Regions from separate parts of the Paenarthrobacter sp. CC6 genome, predicted to be linked through region 1. Evidence: riboswitches for the same ligand, from Rfam matches in the RefSeq annotation. Region 1 holds a riboswitch; each other region holds the start of a gene.

The links. A riboswitch is a leader RNA that binds a small molecule or an ion and turns the genes downstream of it on or off. The one in region 1 is predicted to bind cyclic di-AMP.
Region 2: linked by a shared signal. The riboswitch ahead of PV760_RS12550 (aggregation-promoting factor C-terminal-like domain-containing protein) and the one ahead of PV760_RS13290 (M23 family metallopeptidase) in region 1 are both predicted to bind cyclic di-AMP.
Region 3: linked by a shared signal. The riboswitch ahead of PV760_RS21190 (NlpC/P60 family protein) and the one ahead of PV760_RS13290 (M23 family metallopeptidase) in region 1 are both predicted to bind cyclic di-AMP.
Region 4: linked by a shared signal. The riboswitch ahead of PV760_RS20985 (hypothetical protein) and the one ahead of PV760_RS13290 (M23 family metallopeptidase) in region 1 are both predicted to bind cyclic di-AMP.

Annotation. Positions count from the first base shown of each region.
Region 1 is NZ_JARDAN010000011.1:48,040-55,218, forward strand. Features, by position in the region: gene PV760_RS13270 (cytochrome c biogenesis CcdA family protein) at 1-421, shown strand, start outside; gene PV760_RS13275 (TlpA family protein disulfide reductase) at 467-1,078, shown strand; gene PV760_RS13280 (vitamin K epoxide reductase family protein) at 1,152-1,778, shown strand; gene PV760_RS13285 (TrkH family potassium uptake protein) at 1,937-3,367, shown strand; gene PV760_RS13290 (M23 family metallopeptidase) at 3,405-4,223, opposite strand; cyclic di-AMP (ydaO/yuaA leader) riboswitch at 4,227-4,400, opposite strand; gene PV760_RS13295 (SURF1 family cytochrome oxidase biogenesis protein) at 4,830-5,687, opposite strand; gene resB (cytochrome c biogenesis protein ResB) at 5,677-7,179, opposite strand, start outside.
Region 2 is NZ_JARDAN010000010.1:143,726-150,904, reverse strand. Features, by position in the region: gene PV760_RS12555 (sensor histidine kinase) at 1-1,411, shown strand, start outside; cyclic di-AMP (ydaO/yuaA leader) riboswitch at 1,544-1,705, shown strand; gene PV760_RS12550 (aggregation-promoting factor C-terminal-like domain-containing protein) at 1,711-2,568, shown strand; gene PV760_RS12545 (glycosyltransferase) at 2,741-3,799, shown strand; gene PV760_RS12540 (pyridoxal phosphate-dependent decarboxylase family protein) at 3,807-5,198, opposite strand; gene PV760_RS12535 (HAD-IA family hydrolase) at 5,248-5,931, opposite strand; gene PV760_RS12530 (VOC family protein) at 5,977-6,354, opposite strand; gene upp (uracil phosphoribosyltransferase) at 6,401-7,036, opposite strand; gene PV760_RS12520 (nucleoside deaminase) at 7,059-7,179, shown strand, end outside.
Region 3 is NZ_JARDAN010000036.1:5,089-12,267, forward strand. Features, by position in the region: gene PV760_RS21180 (NCS2 family permease) at 1-709, opposite strand, end outside; gene PV760_RS21185 (copper resistance CopC family protein) at 824-1,456, shown strand; cyclic di-AMP (ydaO/yuaA leader) riboswitch at 1,631-1,798, shown strand; gene PV760_RS21190 (NlpC/P60 family protein) at 1,802-2,593, shown strand; gene PV760_RS21195 (NAD(P)/FAD-dependent oxidoreductase) at 2,698-3,378, opposite strand; gene PV760_RS21200 (universal stress protein) at 3,796-4,833, shown strand; gene PV760_RS21205 (PEP/pyruvate-binding domain-containing protein) at 4,854-7,179, shown strand, end outside.
Region 4 is NZ_JARDAN010000034.1:19,775-26,953, forward strand. Features, by position in the region: gene ptsP (phosphoenolpyruvate--protein phosphotransferase) at 1-1,443, shown strand, start outside; gene PV760_RS20950 (HPr family phosphocarrier protein) at 1,473-1,751, shown strand; gene PV760_RS20955 (helix-turn-helix domain-containing protein) at 1,786-2,193, shown strand; gene PV760_RS20960 (hypothetical protein) at 2,274-2,519, shown strand; gene PV760_RS20965 (alpha/beta fold hydrolase) at 2,605-3,408, shown strand; gene PV760_RS20970 (DUF6480 family protein) at 3,542-3,805, shown strand; gene PV760_RS20975 (ATP-dependent DNA ligase) at 3,821-4,885, opposite strand; gene PV760_RS20980 (hypothetical protein) at 4,932-5,162, shown strand; cyclic di-AMP (ydaO/yuaA leader) riboswitch at 5,291-5,441, shown strand; gene PV760_RS20985 (hypothetical protein) at 5,457-6,623, shown strand; gene PV760_RS20990 (PucR family transcriptional regulator) at 6,872-7,179, opposite strand, start outside.

The DNA of each region.
Region 1 (7,179 bases):
GCTGGTGCTGCTCGGACGATTTTCCTGGCTCCAACAGACCCGGAAATTCCAGATCCCCGGCCGCAACGGGCTCTCCGGCGCCCCGCTGCTCGGAATCGTCTTCGGCCTGGGATGGACCCCCTGCATGGGACCGACGCTCAGCGCCGTCCTCAGCCTGAGCGTCACCGCCGGGAGCGCCTGGCGCGGGGCCTTGCTCGCCTTTGTCTACTGCCTTGGCCTGGGCATTCCCTTCGTCCTCGTGGCCCTGGGCCTGAACTGGGTATCCAAGGCCCTGCTCGTGGTGCGCAGGCACATCAAGGCCGTGAATATCGGCGGCGCCGTCATGCTCATCATCCTCGGTGTCCTGATGGTGTCCGGCTTGTGGGTGCAATGGATCTACCAACTGCAAAACCTCGCCGGAACGTTCCTGATGCCCGTCTAGGCACGTCCACCCCGGAACTCTGATACGAAAAGCAAGGACAACCTCATGAGCAGTCAACCACAAGCGCACCGGGGACCCCGCCGCCGCACTATCCTGGGCCTGGGCGGGGCACTGCTTGCCCTCGCCGGCTGCGCAAGCCAGGATGATCTGGCCGAGCAGGCCAAAGCCGGAGACGACAAAAACTACATCGCCGGAGACGGGTCCGTGAACGAATACCCACCCGCCTCACGCGGCTCCCGGGTCTCCCTGGAAGGCCAGCTCTTCAACGGCGAGAAGATTTCTGCCCAGGACTGGGCCGGCAAGGTCGTGGTCCTGAATTTCTGGTACGCAGCCTGCGCACCCTGCCGGGTCGAGGCGCCGGACCTGGCCGCCCTCCACCTCGAATTCAAGGACAAGGGCGTGCTGTTCTACGGGGTCAACGTCCGCGACGACGCCGCAACCGCAGAAGCCTTCGAACGGACCTTCAACGTGCAATACCCCAGTTTTGATGACAGCGACGGCGGCGTGCTGCTGGCAATGACCGAGTACGTCCCGCCCCGCGCGGTACCCACCACCCTCGTGCTCGACACAGAAGGCCGCGTCAGTGCTCGGATCCTCGGGGTCTCCCAAAAAGGAACCCTGAAAGCACTGATCACCTCCGCCGCGGCCGGATCCTGAACAGATGCCCCGCCGTGAATCCAACCTCAAGGAATCCCTCCCCATGACCAGCACCCCACCACCGACCGGGACGATGCAAACTGCCGGTTCCACCGCGCAGTCACAGGCCCCCCGCTTCACCCGCGACAAGCCCCTTGGCTGGCTCCTGCTCATCACCGGGGTCATCGGCTGGCTGGCCTCCGGCACCTTGGTTTTGGAGAAACTCGAAGTCCTCAAAGACCCCGGATACCAAACCGCCTGCGACATCAATCCCTGGATTTCCTGCGGCCAGGTCATGCAGACCTGGCAGAGTTCGGTCTTCGGCTTTCCCAACATGTTCATCGGGATCGTGGCGTTCGCTGTCATCATCACCACCGGCATGGCACTGCTCTCCGGCGCCACCTTCGCGCCCTGGTACTGGGCAGGGCTCCAGGCCGGCGTCACCCTTGGTTTTGCCTTTGTCGTGTGGCTATGGTCCCAGGCCCTGTACTCGATCCACATCCTCTGCCCCTTCTGCATGATCGTCTGGGCAGCAATGATTCCCCTCTTCGTCTGGGTCACGGCCCGAAACCTCACCCACGGAATCATCAAGGTCCCCGCACAGGCCGCGCGCATTGTGGGCGAGTCCGGCTGGATCATCACTGCCCTGCTCTACGTGGCCGTGGCCGCGACCATCTTCTTCGCGTTCCTTCACGTGTTCATTGGCACCTCCGGTTTCTAAAAAGGGCCCCCGGAGCGCGGCCTAAGTCCTGCTGCCGCAAGGATGGATCGCTCCGCGGGCGGCCCGACGTGCCGGACGTGGAACCTCTGACGTGCACCAGAGCCGCGTCAACGGGCCCCGCCCCAAACCTTCATCGCCCCGCCAATCGAGGAATGCCCATGGCCCGGAACCAGCCAAAGCCCAGGACCGCCAACCGGAGGCCCGGCCCACCGGACCGCGAGGGAGCGGGCATCCTAACCGGCCTGCGCGACCTCATCGACAACATCGCCAACACCTCCCCTGCCCGGCTGGCTTTCAGCGCCTTCGTGGTGGTGATTCTGCTCTTCACCGGCCTGCTGTCCCTGCCGGCGTCCTCCGCCACCGGTGAGCAAACACCCCTCCATCAGGCCATGTTCACGGCCGTCTCCAGCGTCTGCGTCACCGGACTGACAGTAGTATCCACCGCCACGCACTGGTCCTTCTTCGGGCAGCTGGTCATCCTGGTGGGCATTTTCGTCGGGGGTTTGGGCACGCTGACGCTCGCGTCCCTGTTGGCCCTCATGGTCAGCAAGCGCCTGGGCGTGCGCGGCAAGCTCATCGCCCAGGAAGCCATGAACAACGCCGGAAGGTTCGGTGAAGTCGGTACGCTCCTGCGGATCGTCATCGTGACCTCGGTGGTCATCGAAGCGGGGCTGGCCATCGCCCTGATCCCCCGCTTCGTGGTCCTGGGCGAGCCGTTCTGGCAAGCCGTGTGGCACGGCGTCTTCTACTCCATCTCAGCTTTCAACAACGCAGGGTTCACACCCCATTCGGACGGGATCGTCCCTTACGAAACCGACCTGTGGATCTTGGTCCCGCTGATGCTGGGCGTTTTCCTCGGCAGCCTGGGCTTCCCGGTAGTCATGGTCCTCCGGCAGAACGGGCTGAACTGGAAGAAGTGGAACCTCCACACCAAGCTCACCATCCAGGTCTCCCTCATCCTGCTCGCGGCAGGTACGGTCCTGTGGGCAGTCATGGAGTGGGACAACGTTCGGACCATCGGTACCTTGGAGGCCGGCGAGAAGGTCATCCATTCGCTCTTTGCCTCTGTCATGACACGCTCGGGCGGTTTCAACCTGGTGGATCAGAACCAGATGGAATCCACCACGATGCTCCTCACCGACGCGCTCATGTTCGCCGGCGGCGGGTCGGCCTCCACAGCCGGCGGCATCAAGGTGACCACCATCGCCGTCATGTTCCTGGCCATAGTGGCCGAAGCCCGCGGCGATGCCGACGTGAAGGTCTATGGCCGCACCATTCCCCAGGGCACCATGCGGGTGGCGATCTCCGTGATCGTCGCAGGAGCCACCCTTGTGTCCGTCGCCGCCTTTCTGCTCCTGCAGATCAGCGGGGCCTCCCTTGACCGGGTACTGTTCGAAACCATCTCGGCCTTTGGCACCGTGGGACTGAGCACCAACCTCAGTGCCGAGCTGCCGCCAATCGGGGTGTACGTCTTATCGGCTCTGATGTTCGCCGGGCGCGTCGGCACCGTCACCCTGGCCGCTGCACTGGCCCTGCGCCAACGCAGCCAGCTGTACCACTACCCCGAAGAGCGACCGATCATTGGCTGACCCCGCCCCTGGAGGGTGGGAGGTGCCCCCATCCGGGTCAGATCCAGCCTTGCGGATTTACCGTCTGACCGTTCAGGAGTACTTCGAAGTGCAGGTGGCAGCCGGTAGAGGCTCCGGTGGTCCCGGCCGCGGCAAGCCGCTGGCCGGCGGTCACGGTCGCCCCGACAGAGGTTTCGATGGACGCCAAGTGGTTATAAGTACTCTTCAGGCCGTTACCGTGGTCCACCACAATCCTGTTTCCGCCTCCATAAGCGGACCAACCGGCCTCCACGACCGTTCCAGCGCCCGCGGCGAATACTGCGGTCTGACACGCTGCCACGAGGTCAAGACCGGTGTGGAGCTCCCCGGAGCCGCTGATCGGGCTGGAGCGGATACCGAACGGCGAAGTGACCGACATGCTGGCCAGCGGCGCGCCGAGCCGGGCAGAGGAAGCAGCGGGTGCGGCAGCGACAGCCTTCGGTGCTGCCGTGCCCGCGGCGGCAACCTGGGCCTTGGCCGGTGCGGGAACCGGCGCCTGCTCGGTGGTGACAGCCGGCCGTTCATAGCTGATGGATGCCCCGGCCGAGGCCTGAACCGGTGCACTGGAGGCTTGTGCCGTTGAGGCTTGCACGGCGGGACCGGTGGCTGTTCCGGTGGGGGCTGGGCCGGCGTGGGCTGCGGTGAGTGAGGCCGTCAGGATCGCGGCGACGCTCAGCGTGGCGGCAGCGGTGACCTGTTTGCGCCGACTCCCGCCTGGCCCGGCGGCCGGCACACCCCGGTGCTGCGGCGTAGTCGGGGATGTCGTCGGGGCAGACGCGCGGGGGAAGGGACCCGAGGTTGGTTTTCGGCGCCGGCCATGGGGGGATGAGGAAGTCAAAGGGGATCCTTTCGTTCGCCTGCGAAGTTAGCTGTCGGGTTCGAGCCAAGGAAAATGCCCGGCCGCTGACCCGGTGGCCATCTGACCACCGGCGTCGCGGCTCCACCCCAAGGCAGGCTGGCTGCCGATTGTGGGTCCTCCACCCCCGCCGTGAAAAGGGATAGTCGTTTGATGCCGCCGGCGGGGCTGAGCGTACGGCATCAAGGGTTTTAGTACAGAAAAACCTGAACTAATAGTAGCCACAAAGCGTCATCGTTACAATTTCGTGACACGGCGCTGGGCGGCACCGGGGCTTGAACCCGGCGGGGTGCTGCTTCCGGCGGTCCGGACCACAGCAACATCTGGGCATGTCGTCAGATGTGCAGCCAATGGTGTCAACGAACCCCACCTCGGGATGGTTCCGGTACCGGGGCATGCCACCACGGAGCCCTTGTGATTGAGGTCCCGGTGCCGCGGAGCACGTCGGGGCCAGCTGAAGGATCCTGGTGTTCTCTTACGAGTACGCGGTTCGTTTCTGCGGAGGAGGGTAGAACCGGACACCCACGCCCAGGGGCCTGTCGGTGTGACAGCCTGGATGCCACTGTCGACCGGCCCAGGGCGGGGGGCTTAGAGCCCCATGGAGTCCAGAAGGGCGTCTTCTTCTTCGGAGCCGGAGCGCTTGGGCCGGGAGGGAACCCGGGGCTGCTGAACGGCTTCAGCCGGGTCCGCCGTGTTCTCCGGCATGTCGGATTCCTCGCGCCCGATCCGGGCCTGTTGCCGAGCCATGTATCCGAAGCCGACGAACGCCAGAACTCCAAAGGTGATCCACTGCAGGGCATAGGACAGGTTCGAGCCTTCCTTGACGGCGGGTGCGGCGAGTGGCTGGGGGGCCACGGACGGTGGTGGAGACTCCGAGGCCATCACCCCGTAGCTGCCCGTCATGAGCGGGTAATCCAGTTGCCTCCCGTAATGGGACAGGTCGATGCTGGCCAGCTGGCCCTCGGGCGCGTCACGGCCGAGATCAGGTTCGGACGGCTTGATCCGGATGACCGCTGCAACCTCACCGGTCGGCGGGCCGGGCACCGCGTCGGGGTATCCGGGCCGGTCATTGCCTATCGGCAGCCATCCTCTGTTGATCGCGATCGTCTCACCGGAGCTCAACCGGAACGGGACCAGAACCTCGTATCCGGCGGCGGAATTGTTGGGCCGGTTCCTGACGATTCTCTGGTCCTGCGCAAGGTACCAGCCCGTCACCGATACAGTCGTCCACTTCGCCTCAGGGTCGGCAACGGCGAAGTATGTACTGGCGTCCTTGAACGGCACGGGGGGTTTGTCATAGTTCTCCTGGACCCTGCGGATCTCTGTCACGGCCTGATTCCGACGATCCATCTGCCAGTTCCCGAGTCCAATGCACGCGGCGGCGAACAGTGCTGCCATCATCAGGAAACCGGCCCAACGCCAGGACAGCAGGAACCTATACGCCACCGGGGTCCTCCTGGAGCTGCCACTGCCCGACCAGCAGTGCGCGGATGGCCGCCGCTTCGGCGGCCAGGCGGTGGTCCTCGCCGCGGGCCAGCAGACCGTATTCGACCATGGTTCGTCCGTCCTCGTGGGTGCCGGCGCGGACCCAGACCCTGCGGCGGTTCACGTACAGCGAGGCCAGCAGGCCAGCGACGGCCATCAACGAGAAGATCAGAACGCCAGTCTGTCCGGGGGTGCTGCGGATGTCCACGCCAATGTAGCGTTTGAGGCCATCGAAGCTGATGCTTCCCTTGCCCTCGGGCAGCGTGTATGTGCCACCGGGAGCCAGTGTGATGCCCTTGGCAGGCAGTTCCCGGCCGTTGAGCTGGGTCAATCCCTTCACATCCAGGTTGTAGACATTCTGCGGCGCGCCGGTGTCCAGGCCCAGATCCCCATAGTAGGAGTTCAGGTTCAGTTGGGGGTTCAGCGGGTCCGGGTCGAAGCTGTAGGCGACCCCCTCCTCGTTTTTGATCGCGGAGGGAAGAAAGAATCCCACGAAACCCAGTTGCGCCGGACGGGCATCTGGAACCTTGATGACAACCGTTGACGTGTAAACCCCATCGTTCGGGATGCCCACTACCGGTCCGCTGAATGCCGTATCACCATTGCCATCCCGGACCGTGATGACCGGGGCGTAGCCGTTGCCAACCAAAAAGACGCCCACCTCCCCGAAATAGACAGGGTCATTGACCTTAAGCGTCCGGGGTTCCTGGGCTGCACCGGGGGCATCCCTGGTTCTCAGCTGGGCGGTGAAATCAATAGGTTGGCCGAACTGCCTGCTGGACTCCCGGTCGAACCGGACAGCGAACGTGTCCAAGGTGACCGTAAACGGCTCCAACCACGAGGACTGGAAGTTCGTTCCGGGCGCAAAGTTGTCGTAGCCCACGAGCGTGTTGACGAAGGTATCGCCTTCGATCAGGATTTTCTGTCCCCGGAACCCGAACAGCCCGCCAATGGCCAAACAGATCAGGACGCCGATCAACGAGGTGTGGAACACCAGGTTGCCGGCCTCCTTCAGGAAGCCACGCTCGGCACCCAAGGACGGTAAAGCTGCTTTCTCGTCCCTGACCTGGACCCGGTAGCCGCGCTTCTTCAGCGCAGCGGCCGCGCCGGCGATGGCGGCCGCGGCAGGTATCCCGGCTTCCGCGGGCACCTGCAGGGTTCCGTACTCCGGCAGCCGGGAGAGCCGCTTCGGGGTCCGCGGAGGGTGCGAACGCATGGCTTTGTAGTGGGCGCGGGCCCTTGGAAGCACACAGCCGATCAGGGAGATGAACAGCAGAATGTAGATGGCGGAGAACCAGGCCGAGGAATAGACGTCGAAAAGCTGCAGTGCGTCCAGGGCCGGGCCGTAGTCCGGGCGGTTCTTGATGTACTGGGTGACGAGCGAAGGGTTGGCCGGACGCTGTGGAAAGAGCGATCCCGGCACCGCGGCGATAGCCAGCAACAGCAGCAGGAA
Region 2 (7,179 bases), on a different contig from region 1:
AGCCATGGCCTTGCTGGTAGCAATCTGCAGCGCCGTCGGAATCGTCAGCTACGCCTCCATGGACGCGGTGTTCAACAAGCAACTGGACCAACAGCTTCAACAGGCCTCCAGCCGCGCGAACGAGTTCGGTAGGCCGCCGTCGAGCTTTCCGAACGCACCGTCCGGGAGGCCGGATCCGCTGGAGGCCCGCGGCCAGGCCGCCGGGACGCTGAACGCCCGGATCGACGGATCAACTGTTCGGAGTTCAGGCCTGATCGACGCCCAGGGCAAGAGGGTCTCCCTTTCGGACGCTGACGAGCAGGTACTTCTGACACTCCCCCGGGACAGCCGCCCTGTGGACCGTTCCCTGTCCAACGGCGACTACCGTCTGGTGGCCGTGACAACAAACTACGACGACGTGATCGTGACGGGTCTGCCGCTGGCGGACAAGCAGACCGCCGAGGCGTCCCTGGTCTGGACCATGGTGCTGGTATCGCTGGGCGGTCTGGTGGTGATCGGCCTGGTTGGCACGGTGATTATCCGGCGAACCATGCGGCCGCTTGAGCAGCTCTCCGAAGTCGCCACCAAGGTTTCACGCCTCCCTCTCGACGCCGGCGAGGTGGCACTTGCGGTGCGGGTCCCGGCGTCGGCTTCCCATCCCGGCACTGAAGTAGGGAGCGTCGGCTACGCCCTGAATCAGATGCTGAACAACGTATCCAGCGCACTGGAAGCCCGGCAGGAAAGCGAAACCAAGGTGCGGCAGTTCGTAGCGGACGCCTCCCATGAACTGCGTACCCCGCTAACCGCCATCCGCGGCTACACCGAGTTGCTGCGGATGACCGAAAACTTCACGGACGACGGCAGGAAGTCGCTGGCCAGGGTCCAAAGCCAGTCCGAGCGCATGACCACGCTGGTGGAGGACCTCCTGTTGCTTGCACGGCTGGATGAAGGCCAACCGGTCAAGGTCACCGATGTGGACCTGACCCAGCTTGTGGTTGAGACAGTGAGCGACGAGAAGGTCATGGCCCCGGACCACATTTGGCAGCTCTCGTTGCCTGATGAACCCATCACCGTCCGCGGCGATGCCACGCAGCTCCACCAGGTGCTGGCCAATCTGCTCTCGAACGCCAGGAAGCACACAGATCCCGGAACTACGGTTGTCACCGGCGTGATGCTCTCGGCCGACGGCAGTGCAGTGGTGACCGTGACGGACAACGGGCCCGGCATTCCGGACGATTTCCAAGGCCGGATCTTCTCCCGCTTTGCCCGGGCCGACGCAGCGCGGTCGGGGTCGGAAGGAACGTCAGGCCTGGGCCTTTCGATCGTGGAATCCATAGTTGAAGCGCATGGCGGAAGCGTCGAAGTGACCTCCCGTCCGGGTCGTACTGAATTCGCCGTGAGGCTTCCAACCGTGAGCGGCGGACAACTGTAACGATCCCGGCAAGGCGACTCACCGTCGTCGTGATCTCTGTTACCTAAATGTGACTTCTGCAGAAACCTCCTGTACCGTCGAAAGGGTGGGTCGCCCCAACTGGCCCACATCCGGGATGCGCCGAGCTCTGCCACTTCCCGGAGTCCGTACTTTCTCCGAGGCAGAGACGGGGGACCCAGAGTCTCCGGGCCCAGGCATTTATTGCCGGCCCTTGGGGTGAAGCCGCAGCGTGATGCGCGGCCGGATGACCTCATCCGAACCCGACAGCTAACTCCGCAGGCGCTGAGAGGTAATCACACATGTCTGAATTTAACGATCAGACGCGCCCTTCCGCGCGTCACCGCGACCATAACGACAACCCGTCGACCAAGTCGCAGTCAGTCCTCAAGAAGGCAGCCCGTGACGGCAAGTCCGGTGCACGCATGTCCGTAGTAGCCGGCGTTATCGCCGCTGCACTGGGCGTTGCATCGCTCGGAACCGCCGCCAACGCAGCTCTTACTCTCCCTGAGGCAAGCCGCGTGGCCGAAGCCCGGACCGCCGCCGAGGCCAGCAACAACAAGGCCGCTGAGGAAGCCGCAGCAGCCAAGAAGGCCGCAGCTGAGAAGGCTGCCGCCGACAAGGCCGCAGCTGACAAAGCCGCCGCCGAAAAGGCCGCAGCTGACAAGGCTGCCGCCGATAAAGCCGCTGCAGATCAGGCGGCCGCCGCGCAAGCAGCAGCCGACCAGGCCGCCGCAGAAAAGGCTGCCGCCGAAAAGGCCGCCGCTGACGCTGCCGCAAAGCAGGCAGCCGACGCCGCTGCTGCCGCCGCCGCAGAAGCCGCAGCCGCCGCAGCTGCTCCCAAGGCTGTGGATGACCCCGCTGCTGCCAAGGCCTACGCAGCCAGCATTCTTGGCAGCTACGGCTGGAGCGCCGCCGAAATGACTGCCCTGAACACGCTGTGGGAGAAGGAATCCAACTGGAAGACCACTGCCACCAACGCCTCCAGCGGCGCCTACGGCATTGTCCAGTCCCTTCCGGCCGGCAAGATGGCTTCTGCCGGCGCTGACTGGCAGACCAACTACCAGACCCAGATCAAGTGGGGCCTGAACTACATCAAGGAACGCTACGGATCCCCGTCAGCTGCCCTGGCCTTCCACTTGGCCAACAACTGGTACTAAGCCAAGCTGTTTGATTGCCGCCCCGGCTTCCGCCGTTTGCCTCAGTTCTTACTGGAGCGGATGGCGGGAACCGGGGCGGCTTCTTTCGTTTTCACAGGTGCTTGCCGGGGCTCACAGTAGTGTCACAGCTTCCGCCTAAAGCGTTCATAATCTGATCCTTCATTCTGGATCCATGACCATCACGGATCCAGGGACCGTAGTCCACCACCCGCAGGACCCGGGCGCGGGCGTCCCCGCCCGGGTTCCTGTCCTGGACCTCACCGTGCCCGTCTGCAACGAGGAAGCGCGGCTCGAGGCGAACCTCCGCCGGTTGCACGGCCACCTCATGGAGTCACTGCCGCACGCGTTCCGGATCACTGTTGCCGACAACGCCAGTACGGACGGTACGCTTCGGATAGCCGAGCGCCTGGCCCGGGAACTGCCCGAACTTCTCGTCGTCCGTTTCCAGGACAGAGGCCGTGGGAACGCGCTCCGCCAGGTCTGGCAAAACTCGCCGTCGCCCATTCTGGCCTACATGGAAGCCGAGCTGCCGGCCGACCTTTCCGCCTTGGCACCCTTGCTGGCCCCGCTGCTCTCCGGGCACTCGGATGTCGCTGTCGGCACCCGGCTGTCACCGGCCTCGCACACGAACCTGAGCCCGCAGCGGCAGATCATTTCCCGCAGCTACAACGCCCTGCTGCGGACCCTCATGGGCGCCCACGTCTCCGATGCCCAGTGCGCTTTCAAAGCCATCCGGGCCGACGCAGCACGCAAGCTCCTCCCCTACATCAAAGACGACCGCTGGTTCTTTGACACTGAACTCATGATCGACGCCGAGCTCTGCGGTTTGCGCGTCCACGAGGTCCCCGTGGACTGGACTGACGATCCCAACTCAAGCGTCGACGTCGTACGGACAGCCTTTGCCGATCTGCGCGGTATGGCGCGGTTGATGCGCGACCTCGCCCGGGGACGGGTCCCCGTCCGTGAGCTTAGGAGGGAGCTCGGTGCGGTGGCGGAAACGGGAAGCGGTATTCCCGGCAGAGTACTTCGCGCCCTGGGGTGGGCTGCGGTCTTCGTCGTTGTGGTCCTGCTGACGTCCAATCCCCTCGGTTTATTGCCGGGCGCCCTGACCGCGCTGGTTCTGACGGGATCGGCCGCCCGGGTGGCCGCAGGGTTACGCGTCGTCCTGCGCGGGAAGAAGTCCGCCCACCGTCCCCACAGCATTGAGCTGCCGCAGGCCAGGGCACAGTAACGGGCGTCTATTCTTCAGGTTCCGCCTCAACCGCGCCACGGACGGCTGCGATGGACGCTGCAACGTCCCCGGCGTTCGTGGTCCAGTTGCTCACCGAGATCCTGAGGATTTCCCGGCCGCGCCAGGAAGATCCGGACATCCACACCGCCCCCTCGGACATGAGCCGCTGCGTGATCCTGTGGGTCCGGTTATCGCTGCCGAAGCTCACTGAGACCTGGGTGAACACCACATCATTGAGGATCTCAACCCCAGGGATAGCGGCCAGGCCTTCCGCCAACGCCCGTGCGTTCGCTGCGAGCCTCTCCACCATGGCGATCACACCGGAGCGGCCCAGCTGCCGCAACGCAGCCCACACGGGGATGCCGCGTGCACGCCGGGACATCTCAGGAACCTTCTCCAACGGATCCCCCAGGCCTGTTTCCGTGGCGATCAGGTAGCTGGTGTGGACACTGAACGCGCGGCGGAGGGATTCCGGCCGCGAAACGATCGCCAATCCGCAGTCATAGGGAACGTTCAGGGTTTTGTGGGCATCCGTGGCCCAGGAATCTGCCTCCTCGACGCCGGCCAGCCTCGGCCTCAGGGTGGGGCTGACGGCTGCCCACAAACCAAAAGCACCATCAACATGGACCCACGCTCCGCGGTCGTGGGCCACCGCGATGGCTTCTTCCATCGGGTCGAAAGCGCCGGAGTGCAGGTTGCCCGCCTGCAGGCAGACCAGCGACGGTCCGGGCTGCTCATCCATGGCCGCAGCCAAAGCTTCGGGAATGATCCTTCCCTGCCGGTCCGCTTCAACAGGGACGCATGCTCCCAAACCCAGGTACCGCAGCGCCAGGTCCACGGCGGCGTGGCGCTCCCTGCCGGCAAAAGTGGTGATGCGCGGCCCGCCGTTGAGTCCCAACGATTCCAGGTCCCAGCCTGCCTCATCCATCAAAAACTGTCGTCCCGCTGCCAGGCCCACGAAGTTGGCGGTGGTGGCACCGGTAGTGAATCCGACGTCGGACGTTGCCGGAAGGTGGAGAAGGTCCAGCAGCCAGGCAGCCGCGGATTCCTCGATGGCGGCCGCCGCCGGTGTGGCGAAGCGGAGTCCGGTGTTCTGGTCCCATGCCGACACGAGCCAATCGGCGGCCATGGCTGCGGGCAGGGTCCCGCCCATGACCCATCCGAAGAACCGGCCGGACTGGATGGCCATGAGGCCGGGCTCAGCCAAAGCGGCGAGTTCATCCACTACCTCGGCGGCATCGGTGGCCTCATCAGGCAGCCGCGGCAGGATGCTTTTAGCCACCTGGTCGGCGTCGGACGAAGGACGGACAGGGCGGGTAGGCACTGACGTGAGCCAAGCACCGGCATGGACCATGGCCCGTTCCAATGCAGCACCGTAAGCCTCCGGCATCGCAGACATGCGCACAGCCTACGCCCGGTTAACGGGCTGGAACAGTACGAATTGAAAGCTAGAGGGTCAGCGTCAGGAGGTGGCCGCCGTCGTCATCCTTCACGACGGTGACCGTCACGGCTGAGTAGTCCGGGATCCGCCACATGCCAGGCTCAAGGCCGCTGCCGGCGTCGCCCACCACAACAGTCCGCATCCCCGCGGCCCGCGCAGCCGCGATACCTGCCGGTGCGTCTTCGAAAACCACGACGTCGGCCGGCTCGGCTCCCAGCAGCGCGGCCGCTTTGAGGTAGCCCTCCGGATGCGGCTTGCCCCGGGTGACGGACTCTGCGGTGACGGTGGTGGACGGCATGGGGAGCCCGGCGGCCTGCATGCGGATTTCTGCCAGGATGCGGTCTGCGGAGGTAACCAACGCAATGGCCTCGTCCGGCAGGCCAGCCAAGAGCGCTTCGGCGCCGGGCAGCGCGATCACACCGTCCGTCCGGGACCGCTCCATTTCACCGAGCTCGGCAGTCAGCGCCTCCATGTCGGAACCCGCGGGAGCATAGCGGCGAACAGTATCGCCTGCTTGGACGCCGTGGGACGTGCGGAGGATCTCGTCGAAGTCCAGGCCATAGCGTTGGGCGAACTCCAGCCACACCTGTTCCACGATGGCCGTGGAATCGACCAGGGTGCCGTCCATGTCGAAAAGGACGGCGCGTGCATTCAGCACCGGCGGGGAGGCAGGCTCGGCAGGATGGCTCATGGTTCCATCCTGCCGCACCCGCGGGACGCGGTGCTGCTGTGTGACTTAGCCGTTCGGCCGCTGCGGCAAGTACTGGAGGGCCCACTTGTTTCCGTCGGGGTCGGCGAAGTACACAAAGTGGCCCCAGTCCTGGATGTCGACATCGCTGACGTCCACGCCGTTTGCCTTGAGCTGATCGTGGGCTTTGTTGATGTCGCTCACCACCACCTGCAGGTTAGGGGCGGTACCTGGAGGAGCATCTGACAAGCCCTCGCCGATAGCGATGGAGCAGGCCGAACCCGGCGGGGTCAGTTGCACGAAGCGGATGCCGTCCATGGGACGCTCGTCAAAGTCGGCGTTGAAACCGACCTTGTTGACGTAGAAGTCCTTCGCGCGGTCGACGTCGGACACAGGGACAAATACCAGTTCAAGTTTCCAGTCCATGCGCCACAGGCTAACGGGGCCGCCGGGAAACCGGTAGGGGTGTGAGTCAGCCAGCCACGCCGTAGAGGCGGTCGCCGGCATCGCCCAGGCCGGGCACGATGTAAGACTTTTCGTTGAGTTTCTCGTCGATCGAGGCCAGGACGATCTTCACGTTGGCGTCAGACAGCTCTTCTTCCAGCTTGGACAGGCCTTCGGGGGCTGCGAGGAGGCAGATGCACGTGACATCCGAGGCGCCGCGCTTGAAGAGGAATTTGATGGCCTCGCGCAGGGTGCCGCCGGTGGCGAGCATGGGATCCAGGACGAAGATCTGCCGGCCGGTAAGGTCCTCGGGGAGGCGCTCGGCGTAGGTGATGATGTCCAGCGTCTCTTCGTCGCGGGCCATGCCCAGGAAGCCGACCTCGGCCGTGGGAACCAGCTTGGTCATGCCCTCCAGCATGCCCAGCCCTGCGCGCAGGATGGGGACCACCAGCGGCGTGGGCTTGGTGAAAGCCGTGCCGATGGTCTTGGTGACGGGGGTCTCGATCTCTACTGGCTGGACCTTGACCTCGCGGGTGGCTTCATAAGCCAGCAAGGTGACCAGTTCTTCGGTGAGTTGCCGGAAGACCGGTGAAGGGGTGTTCTTGTCCCGCAGAACGGTGAGCTTGTGAGCGACCAGCGGGTGGTCCACGACGAGTGTGCGCATCCCCCAAAACTATCATTGAGACATGAGCGCCACCGAGCCGTATCACGCAGAACACCTGGCCTGGATGGGCCTTGCCCTGGACGAAGCCCGGTTGGCGTTGAAAACCGACGACGTCCCGATCGGCGCCGTGGTGCTGGGGCCCG
Region 3 (7,179 bases), on a different contig from region 1:
AGCTGGGGCCGATGTGGAGGGTGAATTCGAGGATCGCAGCCAGAGCGGTGGAGACCACGATGCCGATCAGGATGGCGCCTCGGACCTTGCGGACCACCAGGGCGATGGTCAGGATCAAACCGACGGCAAACACCAGAGTGGGCCAGCCCATGAGCTTCCCGTCAACACCGAGGCCCAGCGGAACAGTCGTGCCCGCAGCGTCCGGGATGCGCCGGACGAAACCGGCGTTCACCAGGCCGATCAGGGCAATGAACAAGCCGATGCCCACCACGATCGCCGTCTTCAACGCCTCCGGCACAGCCTTGAAAACCGCGGTGCGGAAGCCGGTGAGCACAAGGATGAGCATCGTGACACCGGAGAGGACAACAAGGCCCATCATGTCGGGCCAGGTCAGCTGCGGGTGCGAGGCCACGGTAACCGCGACGAACGCATTCACGCCCAGCCCGGTAGCCACAGCGAAGGGGTGCTTGGCCCAGGCGCCCATGAGGATGGTCAGGATGCCGGCGACGAACGCCGTGGTGGCTGCGACCGCGGTGAAGCCCAGGGAAGCTCCGCTGGAGTCTGCCCCCGAGAGGATCAGCGGGTTCAGCACAACGATGTAGCTCATGGCGAAGAATGTCGCGAAGCCGCCACGGATTTCCCTTGAGTACGTGGAGCCACGTTCGGAAATCTTGAAATAGCGGTCCACTGCAGAACCTTGTTTAAGCATGAAGGTCTCCGGGTATTGGGGGGAGTGTGCTCTCAAATCCTATGCCGTTGAATGTGGGAGCTTCGGACCATTCCCCTAGTCTGTAAGGAAGCCAACACTAGGAGAAACCGCCCCATGCGTACCATCCGCCCGCTTCTGGCCGCCGTCGTCGCCGCCCTTGCCTTCGCGTCTGCCCTGCTGTTTTCCGCGGCTCCGGCGTCCGCGCACGACGTCGCGGAATCCACAGCGCCGGCGAACGGTGCAACCGTGGCTGAAGTGCCGGCGTCGGTCTCCATTACGTTCAACAACCGGCCTCTGGCCATCGGATCGGGCGTCTCCGTAACCTCCGGCGGCGAGAACTGGGCAGACGGGCCGGTCGAGATCATCGACAGCCAGGCCGTGCAGAAGCTCCGGGCCGGCGCGCCGGCGGGGGAGTACACGGTGGTGTGGCGCGTTGTCAGCTCCGATTCGCACCCCATCGAGGGCACCTTCAAGTTCACGGCCACAGCGGGAAGCACGACGGCGGCAAGCGGCTCGGCCGCCCCCTCGGCGTCCGCTTCGGCCACCTCGGGAACGGTGCCGTCCGCGGGTACGGCGCCTCCGGGAACAGCCAGCAGTTCGCCCGCCGCAGATGCGTCCCAGCCGTTCCCCTGGAGCATTGTTGTCATTGCGGTTGTTGCGGTTGCGCTCGTGATCTTCCTTGCCGTTACAGCCCGCAGGAAACTTGCCGGCTCGGATGACGAAAACCGCCCGGAAGCCGCGGAATAGCGGGCTTTTCTACGTAGCTGCGAATATCTCGGTTCGGTTACCGCGACACGCCAAAGCCGCAGTCCTCGTTACTTAAATGTGACTTCGACGGGATCATCGCGTACGGTAGTACCTGTGCCTGTTCCACGTAGCGGGCACTTCCGGCCTGATTGCCTAGCTCTGCCGCAGTCCGGAATCCGTTCGCAGACAAACCTACGGCAGAGACGGGGAACCCATTTTGGGCCGCTTTCGAGCGTGCCTTGGGGTGAAGTCACGAAGCTTCCGCTGAACAGCGGGGGATAGTGGCCGGGTGACTCCCATCCGAATCCGACAGCTAACCTCGCAGGCATCGGGAGAGGCTCTTTCATGTCTTCACGCATTCTTCGCGGCCGTCGTAAGGCGGACAGCGTACGTCCTAATCCGTTCATCTCCATCTCCAAGGCAGTTGCCAGCAACGCTTCCGGCGCTGGCCGCCAGGCAGCTGTTATCGCAGCAGCTTCCGGACTCGTTCTGACCGGCTCTGTCGCTGCACACGCTGCAGAGGCTCCGGTCCAGCGCGATGCCAGCCCCGCCACGGTCGCCGAGACCGCTTCCGAGGCCCCCACCAAGGTTGTTACCGCTCTTTCTACGGCTACCGTCAACTTCGAGCGTCCGGCTGTTGCTTCCGTTGCAGCTCCGGTCATCGAAAAGCCGGCTCCTGTAGTTGAAGCCCCCGCTGCCAAGCCGGCTGCCGTTACCGCTGCCGCAGCTGCGGCTCCCGTAGCTGCCCAGGCTGCAGTTGCAGCTCCGGCCGCTGTTGCACCTGCTGCTGCTCCTGTAGCTGCTGCTCCCGCTGCCGGTGGCGTCAACGCTGCCATGGTTGCCTCGGCTTACGCCCAGATCGGCATCATGCAGGACTGCACCGCCATGGTTGAGCGGGCCCTCGGTTCCGCCGGCATTCCGGTTGGCGACCTCGCTCCCATGCAGTTCATGAACTACGGCAAGGTTGTCAGCGACCCGCAGCCGGGCGACATGATCGTCCAGTCCGGCCACGTCGCCATCTACATCGGCAACGGCCAGGCAATCAGCGGTGGCATCAACGGCAACCAGACGGGCATCCACCCGATCAGCTGGTTGACCGCTACTGGTCCCATCACGTACGTACGCGCTGGCGCATAAGCCTCACGCTTCAACGCAGAGGCCGGTGTCTCCGAAGCTCATCTTCGAGGACACCGGCCTTTGGCGTTTAAAATTCGTGTTGCGGCTGCCGTGAATGATGCCGGCTAGGCGATGGCGATGCCCGGGCCGCCCGGGAGCGCCACTTTGGTGGAGATTGCCTGGCCCACTGCCTTGGCTTGCCGCAGGACTTCCTTGGGGCTGGGCGTAATGAGCTCGCCCACGCCCACCAGGTGCATCCCCACTGCCCGCATCGCGGAGACCAGGTTCTGCCCGACGGCGATTCCAAGTTCGGCCAGCATGCGGCGCAGCTGGCTCTGGGCGCAGCGTGTGACCACAATATGGTCTGCCAGGAGAATCCCGTTGGCGGTGTGGACTGCCCACTGGCGCGGGGCGGATTCGAGGGGGCCAGAGGCATGGAGACCGCTCCGGGTCATGCTTGCGGCGAGCCCGTACCCGATGTGCTGGGTTGGGTCCGCGCCCAGGAAATCCAGGCGGACGGCCCTGGTGGTGCTGCGTACGTCCAGATGGTGGCTGGCCGCGTAATTGCGTAAGTGGCGGAGGATTTCGTTGCGTTCCTGGATGGACGCGGGATCGGTGACCTCGCAGCGTTGAAGCATGCCTGTGTGGACCGCCGGGCCGGTGGCTGACAGGGCACCGAAACCATCCACCACTATGGAGCCCACGCCGTAGCGGCTGAGTTCACTGGCAACTGCCAGGCCGGACAAGCCGGTTCCTATGACCACGGTGGTTGTGCGTTCCGTGCCGGAATCAGGCGCGTGTGACACTGCTTGGTTCCTCCTTGACGTGTGTGCCTTGCGGCATCGCGTGGGATCGCGTCCGAGTTCCCCAAGCGGCCGCAAATAAATGGCCGGAGTGTGCTGTAGGACACGTTCGCCGGCCATTCGGTGACTCGAACACTACCGAACTTTTTCGCGCATGGATAGCCTTCCCTGACAGCGTGTTCCGTGTGTTCATCAGCAGCACAAAAACGGGGTCCGGAAACCGAGCCCCGACCGTTATACACATACAGCCGAGCCACCTTGATTCGGCCCTGCCGACCGAGAATAGTGGGCATTGGACAGGGAAATTCCGGATTTCCCTGCCCCTGGCCATTGACAATCGAGCCCTCGAGGAATCCGATGCGGAAAACCTCTGGCAGAATGGCCGGAACATCAAGCAGTAGGTGGAGAGGCGGGCCCCAAATGGACCAGCACGGCAGACACAGTGAAGAGCCACAGGACGGCGAGGGCCTGACAGTGGCACCGGGCGGCATCGTCGTGGGAGTGGACGGCTCGGAACACGGGCAGTGCGCCCTGGTGTGGGCAGCACGTGAGGCCGAACGCAGGCAGCTTCCGCTGCACATCGTCACGGCGTACTCGGTTCCTATTTTCGCCGCCTCAGGACTCGACGGCGGATACGCCACCGTGGACGATTCGGTCATTCGCGAGGGCGCGGAAGCCATTGTCAAGCAGGCCATGGACAAGGTCGCCCGATACTCCATCGACGTTGATGCTTCCGTCGAAAACGGCGACGCAGCAGGCGTGCTGCTGGATCTTTCCGCAGAGGCAGCGCTGCTGGTTTTCGGAAGCCGTGGCCGCGGCGGTTTCGTAGGTCGTCTGCTGGGTTCAGTCAGCAGCGCCTTGCCCGCCCATGCCAAGTGCCCCACAGTAACTGTCCCGCTCTATTGCGCTGACCGCCTCGGCGAGAATACCGAGGACAAACACATCAAGGCCGAGCACGCCAAGGCCGGCCCCCGCATCGTGGAAAACGTGGTTGCAGTGGGCGTGGACGGCTCGGAGCAGGCGCGGGTCGCTGTGCTCGAAGCAGCTGAGCAGGCCCAACGCATGGGAGCCAAGCTCCGTGTCATTTGCGCTGTCCCGCAGTACAGCGGTTCCCTGGCCTGGGTCCCCGCTCCCTTGGACCGGGACGCCTTGTTTGCCGATATCAAGGTTCAGCTGGACGCGGGGGTTGCCTGGCTGCAGAGCCATTTCCCGCAACTGACCATCGAGACGGACCTCAGGGACGGCTCGCCTGTTGACGTTCTGGTGGAAACCAGCCGCAGCGTGGAATTGGTGGTTTTGGGCACCCGTGGCCGCGGTGGGTTTGCGGGCATGCTGTTGGGATCCACATCGGATGGCGTCCTGCACCATGCGAAAGGACCCGTGTTGGTTGTTCCGGACCGCGAGGATCCCCGTCTGGCAGACCGCGACAAGTTTGGTCCGATGCTCGGCGCGGTGTAGGAAAAGGCGCAGGAAAAGGGATGCCGGTGTTCACGCTGCAGCTCACGGATATTCGTGGACCCATGCTTCCCGAGGTGGGTGGCAAAGCAGCGAACCTCGGCGAGCTTGCAGGCGCCGGCTTACCCGTGCCGCCAGGCTTTTGCCTGACCACGGATGCATATCGGCGTGCGCTGTCATCGAGCGGCCTGGGTGACATTTGTGCGGCCCTGGAATCGACAAGCACGGTTGACCTTACAGGGCTGAACCGGTTGGCCGGGCGGGCCCGTTCCCTGGTCCTCGACGCCGGGGTCCCGGCCGACATCGCTGAAGCAGTGCGGTCCGCCTATGACGCCCTGGGCAGGAACGTCCCCGTCGCTGTCAGGTCCTCGGCAACAGCCGAAGACCTTCCCTTCGCGAGTTTCGCCGGCCAACAGGACACTTACCTGAACGTGGTGGGCGCGGACTCTGTCCTGGATGCCGTGAGCCGCTGCTGGGCTTCCTTGTGGACTGACAGGGCGGTGACGTACCGGGCTACCAACGGCATTGAGCATGCTGGTGCCGCCCTGGCTGTCGTTGTCCAGGAGATGGTCGATTCGACGGCTGCCGGTGTTATGTTCACGGCCAATCCCGTGACGGGCAAGAGGCACGAGACAGTGATCGACGCGAGCCCCGGTCTGGGGGAGGCCGTGGTATCCGGCGCCGTGAATCCGGATCAGTACGTTGTTGATATGGCCGGCGGTGCCATTGTGAAACGCACCCTGGGGGACCGGCGGGTGGAGATCCATGCCGTGCCGGGCGGCGGCACGCAACGGACCCAACGGTCACGCAACGAAAGTCCGGGGGACCCGGAAGGCGCCCGGGATGCAGCTGTTCAACAGTGTCTCAGTGACCGGCAGATCAAGGAGCTGGCCGAACTTGGCCGCTTGGTGGAGAGACACTATGGAGCTCCACAGGACACCGAGTGGGCCATGGATCCCAACGGAAAACTGTGGCTGACCCAGGCCAGGCCCATCACCACCCTTTACCCGCAAACCACCCGCACCCCACCGGTCCCTGGCATCCACGCCTTTCTGAATTTCAGCCTCGCGCAGGGCCTCACACGGCCGCTGACGCCCATGGGTTTGGCCGGGATCCGCCTCATAGCCTCCTGTGTTGCCAAAACGGCGGGCTTTGCCGTCCCGGATCCCCGGTCAGGACCCTCGCCCTATTACGAGGCTGGCCAGCGCATCTTCTTTGATCTCACCCCGGTATTGCGGAGCCGGGTCGGGCGGAAGATCGTGCCCCGGGTCTTCGATGTCATGGAAGCCCGGTCCGCCATGCTGATGCGGAGTTTGTTCGATGACCCCCGCTTTTCGGTGACCATCAAAACGCCGCTGAAACTCATCCGCCACGTGGCTCCAGTTGCTGCAAAATACCGCGTCCCCGAGTCGTTGCTCCGGGGTCTGTTCCGTCCGGAGGCGGCCTTGGAACGGGTAGAGCGCCACAGTTCTGAACTCCGCAAAGCCATAGCCGTCCCCGGGGAAGCCACCGCCCATCAACGGGTAGCCCACGTGCAAAGAATCCTGGGTTCGGAGCTCTTCGCCACCGTCCCGCAAATCCTGCCATTGCCGGCGCTCGGCTTTGCCCTGCTGGCGCTCGTAGGCCGGATACTCGGCGACCAAGCATCCTACGCTGAACTGCAGACCGTGATCCGCGGGCTGCCCAACAACGTCACCACTGAAATGGACCTGGCCCTGTGGCAGCTCGCCTCGCAGATCAGGGAAGATGACGACGCCGCTGCCTCCATGGCTGGCCAAACGGCGGTAGCGCTGCTGGAACGGTACAGGGACGAGGGGTTGCCTGCCATTGCCCAATCCGGCCTCGATGGGTTCCTGCGCGCCTACGGGCACCGGGCCGTGGCTGAAATCGACCTTGGCATGCCCCGGTGGGGAGACGATCCCACCCACATTCTTGGCGTCCTGGCCAATTACCTGAGACTGCAGCCCGGTGCGGGGGCTCCCGACGAGCAGTTCCGCAGGGCAGCTGAAGAGGCCGAAGAACAGGTGGCGAAGTTCATCGCCCGGGCCCGGGCCATCAGTCCGCTCCACGCAGTGGTGGTCCGCGCAGCGCTGGACCGAACGCGCAGGTTCGCTGGTCTGCGCGAGTTGCCCAAATACAACCTCGTGCTGGGCCTCGCCGTGGCCCGGCAACAACTGCTTTTGGTGGGAAGCGAACTGGCAGCATCACATCGGATCGGGCGCCCGGAGGACATCTGCTTCCTGGATCTGGACGGGGTGGAAAATGCGCTTGCGGGGCAGGATTTCCGCGAGGAAATTGCACAACACAGGGCGGCCTACGAACACGAACTCCGGCGCAGGCACATTCCCC
Region 4 (7,179 bases), on a different contig from region 1:
GACACCATGCTGCTGAAATCGGCGGGCAAACTCGTCAACGCCGGAACCTCCGCAGAACGGGCCATCTGGGAAGCCGGCGCATCGGTCTCCGAAATGCTGCACAACCTGGGCGGCTACATGGCCGAGCGCGCCACCGACGTCCTGGATGTCCGCGCACGCATTGTTGCTGAACTCCGGGGTGTCCCCGCACCGGGCATCCCGTCCTCCGAAACACCCTTCATCCTGGTAGCCGAGGATCTCGCTCCCGCCGACACTGCGACCCTGAATCCCGCAGTTGTCCTGGCGCTGGTGACCTCAGGCGGCGGGCCGCAGTCCCATACGGCGATCATCGCGCGCTCCCTTGGCCTGCCCGCCGTCGTTGCGGCCCACGGCGTGGACGGGATCGCGGACGGCTCAGAGGTTTATGTGGACGGCGCTGCCGGCTTCGTCGCCGTCGAACCGACCGAGGAACAACGTGCACTTGCCACCGCCTGGGCGGAAACTTCCGCCACGCTGGCAGCCTTCGACGGAAACGGCACGACGGCGGACGGCCACCTGGTCCCGCTCCTCGCCAATGTGGGCGGAGCCAAGGATGCCGTGGCAGCTGCGAAGCTGGGCGCCCAGGGCGTTGGCCTGTTCCGCACCGAATTCTGCTTCCTGGAGCGCGACACCGAGCCCTCCGTGGATGAGCAGGCCGCCGCCTACAAAGCCGTGTTTGACGCGTTCCCGGGCAAAAAGGTGGTCCTCCGCACCCTCGACGCCGGCGCCGACAAGCCCCTCCCCTTCCTCACGGATGCCACCGAGCCCAACCCTGCACTGGGCGTTCGCGGCTACCGCACCGACTTCACCACCCCGGGCGTCCTGGAACGCCAGCTCGAGGCGATCGCCCGCGCCGCGTCGGAATCCGAGGCCGATGTGTGGGTCATGGCTCCTATGATCTCCACAGCTGCCGAGGCAGGACGCTTTGCCTCGCTCTGCGCAGCAGCGGGAATCCGGACGCCAGGCGTAATGGTGGAGGTCCCCTCCGCCGCGCTGACGGCCGCAACCGTGCTGCGTGAAGTGGGATTCGCGTCCCTGGGCACGAACGACCTCACCCAGTACGCCATGGCCGCCGACCGCCAGCTGGGCCCCCTCGCGGATCTGAACACTCCGTGGCAGCCCGCGGTGCTGCGGCTGGTGCAGCTCACCGTGGAAGGCTCGGCACAAGAGGGCAACAACAAGCCCGTTGGCGTCTGTGGCGAGGCCGCCGCGGACCCCGCCCTCGCCGTCGTCCTCACCGGACTGGGCGTCACCACACTGTCCATGACCGCGCGCTCGTTGGCCGCGGTCGGGACCGTGCTGAAGACCGTCACGCTGGAGCAGGCGCAGGAACTTGCACGCCTGGCTCTGTCCGCCCCCAGCGCCACCGAGGCACGCGACTGGGTCCGCGCCAAGCTCCCCGTGCTCGAAGAGCTCGGCCTCTAACCCTTCCCGCACCAACGCAAGGAGAAACCATGCCAGAACGCACAGCAACCGTAGCCAGCCGCTCCGGACTGCACGCCCGGCCCGCTGCCCTGTTCGCTGAGGCAGCCGGCGAGCAGCCGGTAGATGTCACCATCGCCATGCAGGGCCAGCCCGAGGACGAAGCGATGGACGCGGCCAGCATCCTCTCGCTTATGACCCTCGGCGCTGCGAAGGGTGACGTGGTGGTGCTTCGGGCCGAGGGGGACGGTGCCGATGCCGCGCTGGACGCACTGGTGAAGCTGCTGGAAACGGATCTGGACGCGGAGTAAGTTCTTCCTCCACGCCGCAGGCTAGGCTTCTGCCATGGCATTGATAGCTCCCCGCGTCACAGCGGGCCTCCCCGCCGACGACGCCCGGAACCTGGCGCGCTCCCTCAACGACAGCGACGACATCACCGTGTTCGTGGACGGCACGGTCCACCGCCTGCCCGATCAGGCGCGGGACGCCGTCGTCGACCTCCTTGCGAGGCTCGGGCGGGGCGAAACGGTGACCGTCAGCAGCGTGGAGGAAATGCTGACGACTTCGCAGGCTGCGGAGCTTGCCGGGATCTCGCACACCTATCTGCGGAACATGACCGACCGTGGCGAGATTCCGGTGGAATACCGGGGAACGCATCGTCGGATCCGGCAGGCGGCGATCATTGCGTGGCTGGAAACCCAGAAGCGGAAGCAGGACGAAACCGCCGCTGCGGAGGCTGCGGAAAGCGACTGAAAGCGTCCGAGTGATAAGGATCAAGCAACGATCCCAGCCAACAGGCGGGGACCTGTAAAGCCCGGGGTTACGCTTGATCGGTGGGCAATTTCAAAGGGTGGCATATCGTGGCCGGTTTGGCTGCGCTTGCCCTTGCCATACCCTTGGGCTCAGCCATGGGATTGAACTTTGTGGCCACCTTCATGTTCGCGTGCACGGTGTTCGTGGCGGTCACCATGTGGACCGAATCGAAAATCGCACGACGCCGGGAGGCGGCTGACGCTGCGAAGGCAGCTGATGCGCGGCCGGCCGACTCCAATGAATCGGACGACGCTGCGCGGGACTAGCTCGCACCGGCGAGCCCTCCGAAACCGACAGCATGCTGTTCAATAGCTGTATGGCTTCAAGGTACTTTTCCGTCATTTGTCCTGCATGAGCGCGCTACTGTCCTCCGACATAGAGGCCCATGGCCTCACCGGACGCATCTTCTGGACCGAGGGGTCTCCCGAACCCGGGTCCGCGGCCGGGGCCGGGGCCGGGTCGGCAGAGAAGCCTGCCTACATCCTGATCCACGGCATCGGGGTTTCCCACCGGTACCTGGCACGACTGCACGCCGTGCTGGCGGCGCATGCGCCCACGTACTCCTTCGACCTGCCGGGCTTCGCCGGCACTCCCCGACCCGGCAGGCAACTCCAGGTCGAGGACTACGGTGCCTTCATTGCCGGGGCCCTGGCATCCCGCGGCATCGACTCCTACATTTTGGTAGGCCACTCCATGGGGGTGCAGTTCGCCATTGAGGCTGCACTGCACCGGCCGGAAAGTGCACGGCAGCTTGTGCTCATGGGGCCGGTTGTCGATTCGCGGCACAAGAACGTGATGCAGCAGTCGATTGCCCTGACACTGGATGGCATCCTCCGCGAGAGTCCTTCGTCCAACTGGATCGTCATGGGGGACTACTTCCGGTGCGGACCGCGCTGGTACGTCACCGAACTGCCCGTGATGATGAAGTACCCGACCCTGGATCGGCTGTCCGGCATCGATGTCCCGGTCCTGGTTCTCCGGGGAAGCCGCGACCATGTTGCCGGACCGGATTGGTCCTTGAGGCTTTCGCGGGCGGTGGCCCAAGGGCGTCTGGTGGAAATTCCCGGCGTCGGCCACGTTGCCCAGCACATGCGCCCCAAAGCCGTGGCGGACGCCATCCGCAGCTTCGTCAACGCCACCACCCGGCACCGCTGAGCAAGCAGGACGCCGAGGCGCAGGGAGCCGCACCGGCACGGGCACCTCTACGGACGGCCTTGTTGGCGCGGCCCGTCCCGGATAGGCTGGCGGAGCAAGCTAATTAGTAAGCTTACTTACGAAAGGGCTCACCATGACCAGCTATGACCCGGAAGACGATCCCCGGACCTTCGGCGTGAGCGGCGCCAGTGGACCCATCGACACTACCGCCGACGCGGACAGCATCCACGAAGATCCCGACATGCGCCAGGACGAGGACGACGACCCCGCTTCCTCGGCCAATCCCGACCCCCTGGATGGAAACGTCACAGGCCTCGAGCCAGGCGGCGGCGTGCCCCCGGGAGAAACCCCGCCCGCCGAAGGCAGCATGAGCAGCGACCAGGGGCACGAGGAGTAGTTCCCCGCCGGGCCACTACGGCAGGCTCAGGATCTCCCCAAGGTCGTACTCCGCAGGCTCTTCCAGCTGCGAGTACGTGCAACTTTCAGGAGTCCGGTCCGGCCGCCACCGACGGAACTGCGTCGTGTGGCGGAACCGGTCACCCTCCATGTAGTCGTAGGCCACCTCGATCACCAGTTCGGGGCGCAGCGGCACAAAGGAGAAGTCCTTTCCGGCGCTCCACCTGCTCTGCGCCCCGGGCATCCGTGACCCCCCGGGCGAATCGTCCTGCTTGGCCCACTCGCCCCACGGATGGTCGCCGAGCTCCACTTGATAGGGCTCAAGCTCCGCCACCAACGCCTCCCGCTTTGCCATGGGGAATGACGCCACGACGCCGACGTGATGAAGCCGGCCGGAGTCGTCGTAGAGCCCCAGGAGCATCGACCCCACAACTTTCGCGGTCTTGTGCCAACGGAACCCGGCCACCACGCAATCGGCTGTCCGCTCATGCTTCGTCTTGAACATCACCCGCTTGTTCGGCTGGTAGGTGCCGTCGAGCGGTTTCGACAGCACGCCGTCGAGGCCTGCTCCCTCAAGCTGCACGAACCATTCCTTGGCGCGCCCCAGGTCCGTCACCGCAGGCGTTACGTACACAGGAGGCCGGGCGTCGGCGAGGGCTTTCTCCAAGGCCGCGCGCCGCTCGGCGAAGGGCCGGCCGGTCAGATCCTCGTCGCCGAGGGCAAGCAGGTCGAACGCCACCAGGGACGCCGGCGTCTTCTCCGCAAGCATCCGAACCCGGCTGTCCGCGGGATGGATTCGCTGCTGCAGCACCTCGAACTCAAGCCTGTTGCCCTGGATCAGGATGATCTCGCCGTCCACAACGCACTTGTCCGGAAGGTTCTTCTTCAGCGCTTCCACCAGCTCCGGGAAGTAGCGGGTCATGGGCTTCTCGTTGCGGCTGCCCAGGACGATGTCGTCCCCGTCCTTGAAGACGATGGTCCGGAATCCGTCCCATTTGGGCTCGTAATGCCCAACGTCGGGGATGTTCGGGACGGACTTGGCGAGCATGGGCGAAACGGGCGGCATCACTGGTAGGTCCATAGCTCATGTCTACCGGCCAGTACGTGCCCAAGGCTAGTGTTGGCGGATGGACATCTTGGCCGTGTTGGCAGCAGTGCTCGGAGTTCCCGCGCTCATGGGCGCGCTTTGGTACTGGATTGCGCGGGAGAACAAGCGCGGCGTCCGGCGGGCCGCAGCAGGCGGCATGCTGGGGATCGCAGACGAAGTCTTCCGCCCTGCCACACATCAAGCCCACCAGGTCCGGAAAATCGAACACGAAATCCCCGCCCCCGCACCGGCCCCGAAGCCTAAGCGGTAGCACCCTCCCGCGGGGGCAGAACTACCGCCCGTTACATTAATGTGACTTTACTTTCCGCCTCCTGTACGGTCGTAGGGCGACCCGATCTCCGCTGGGCCGCTTCTGGATTGACGCCGGGCTCTGCCGCAATCCAGGATCCGCCAGACCCGCGGCAGAGACGGGGGACCCACAGTTTCCCGGGCTTGTTTTCTCCGCAAGCCCTTGGGGTGAAGCCGCCACGCGCGGCCGGACGGCCTCGTCCGAACCCGACAGCTAACCTCGCAGGCGTTGAGAGGCACAACCATGTCCCCAACCATGGATAACCCACGCCGCGCGCAACTCGAGCGCGAGCGCACCAAGCCAACCGGACGCCGTCGGGCCCAACCCAGCGGATCCCCGGAACCAGCCACGACGGCGATCCCCACCGTAACGGCACCCACTCCGGCATCACCCGCTACGGCTGCGCCCACCACGCGGGCTGCGGCCCGGGCCGCTGAGCGTGAGCGTGCGGCAAGGGCTGTGATCGCCCCTGCCGAGCCGAAGGCAGCCCCTGCGCTTCCGGAGCCGGCAACCGCAGGCCCGGAGCCGGCAACCGCAGCGATTCCGGTAGTCGAAGCCGCGCGGGCCGCAGCTCCGGCATCCACCACACCAGGGCCTCCCACGTCAGCCATTCCCGTGGTTGCCGCACGCAAGGCAGCCACCCGCGGGGAAGCCGGAGCCGAAGCGGCTGCCCCGGCCCCGGCGGCATCCCGCAAGACACCTCCGCCGGTGACGGCATCAACCCTCGGCACCACCTCCTCATTTGGCCGCGAACCCCAAGCTGTTCTGCGGAAAGCCGCGTCGGTGAAGCACATGAGCCAGCGCATGGCAGTGGTTGCCGGAGCACTGGGCCTGGTACTGACTGCGGGAACCGTCGGGCAGGCACTGGAGCTTCCGTTCTTCGGTCAGGAAAGTCCGGCCCAGGAAGCCAGCGGCGGCCAGAGTGGCGAGGACCGCCAACCGGGCTCGGCAGCCCCTGCGCCCCGGGCTTCCTACACCACAGCGTCCTCCCCGTCGTCGTCGGGTCAATCGTCATCCGAAGCAGGCCAACCGGCCACGGTACCGGAGGCACCTGCGGCGGTTTCGCCGTCGTCGGTTCCTTCACCGCACGTCTCACTGGCAGACCCCGTCTGGGTCCCTTCTGCGTCCGCCCCGGCAGTCGCAGCGCCGTCCCCCGTAGCCGGCACTCCGGCTCCGACCCAACCTGCGCCGGCGCCCGGCGACGTGCCCTCGGACACGATCACGACGCCGCCGGCAACACCGACGCCCACCACGACGCCGACGCCGACCACCACTCCCACGCCGACCCCGACGCCAACACCGACGGGAACGCAAACGGCAAAGCCCCGGCCCACCGGCAAGCCCACCGCAGGCACGTCGCCTCAGCCGCAGGCGTCCACCTTGGAATCGCTCCTTGACGCCGCACAGAAGGCACTGCAGTGAGCACGCGGTTGCCCCGCACCAACGTGCACGCCGGCTGGCACGGGCGGTACTGCAGCAGCAGCCGCACGGCAACGTTCCGGCACCGTTTGGGCCGCTGGAGTTGCCAGCGGCTGAGGCGCTCCTGACGCGTTCCCCCGTGAACGGCCAGGCAAGCGCATTGGCATCAGACAAGGCAGGTACCCGCGCGGGTACCTGCCTTATCTGTTTCTTACGCTGAGTCTTGCCGGTGCTTAGATCCGCGGTCCGGCTCAGATCCGCGGCCTGCCGGCCCAGCGCCGCGCCTTCAAGGCAGCATGCAATTCAAGCCGGATGGCACCGTTCAAGGGATCAGCACCGATGAGCTGGCGGATGCGTCCGAGCCTGTTGTAGATGCTGCTCCTGTGGAGGTGAAGTTTCGCCGCGACATCCTGCACGGCACTGTCGTTGTCGTAGAGAAGCTCCAGGACCGGCAGGAGCTCGCCGTTTTTGTCCTGGTCCTCAAGCGTCCGGAAATGCACCGAGCCGGTATCGTCCCAGCCGCCCGGTGCCAGCAGGCGGTCAAAGAGCTGGTACACGC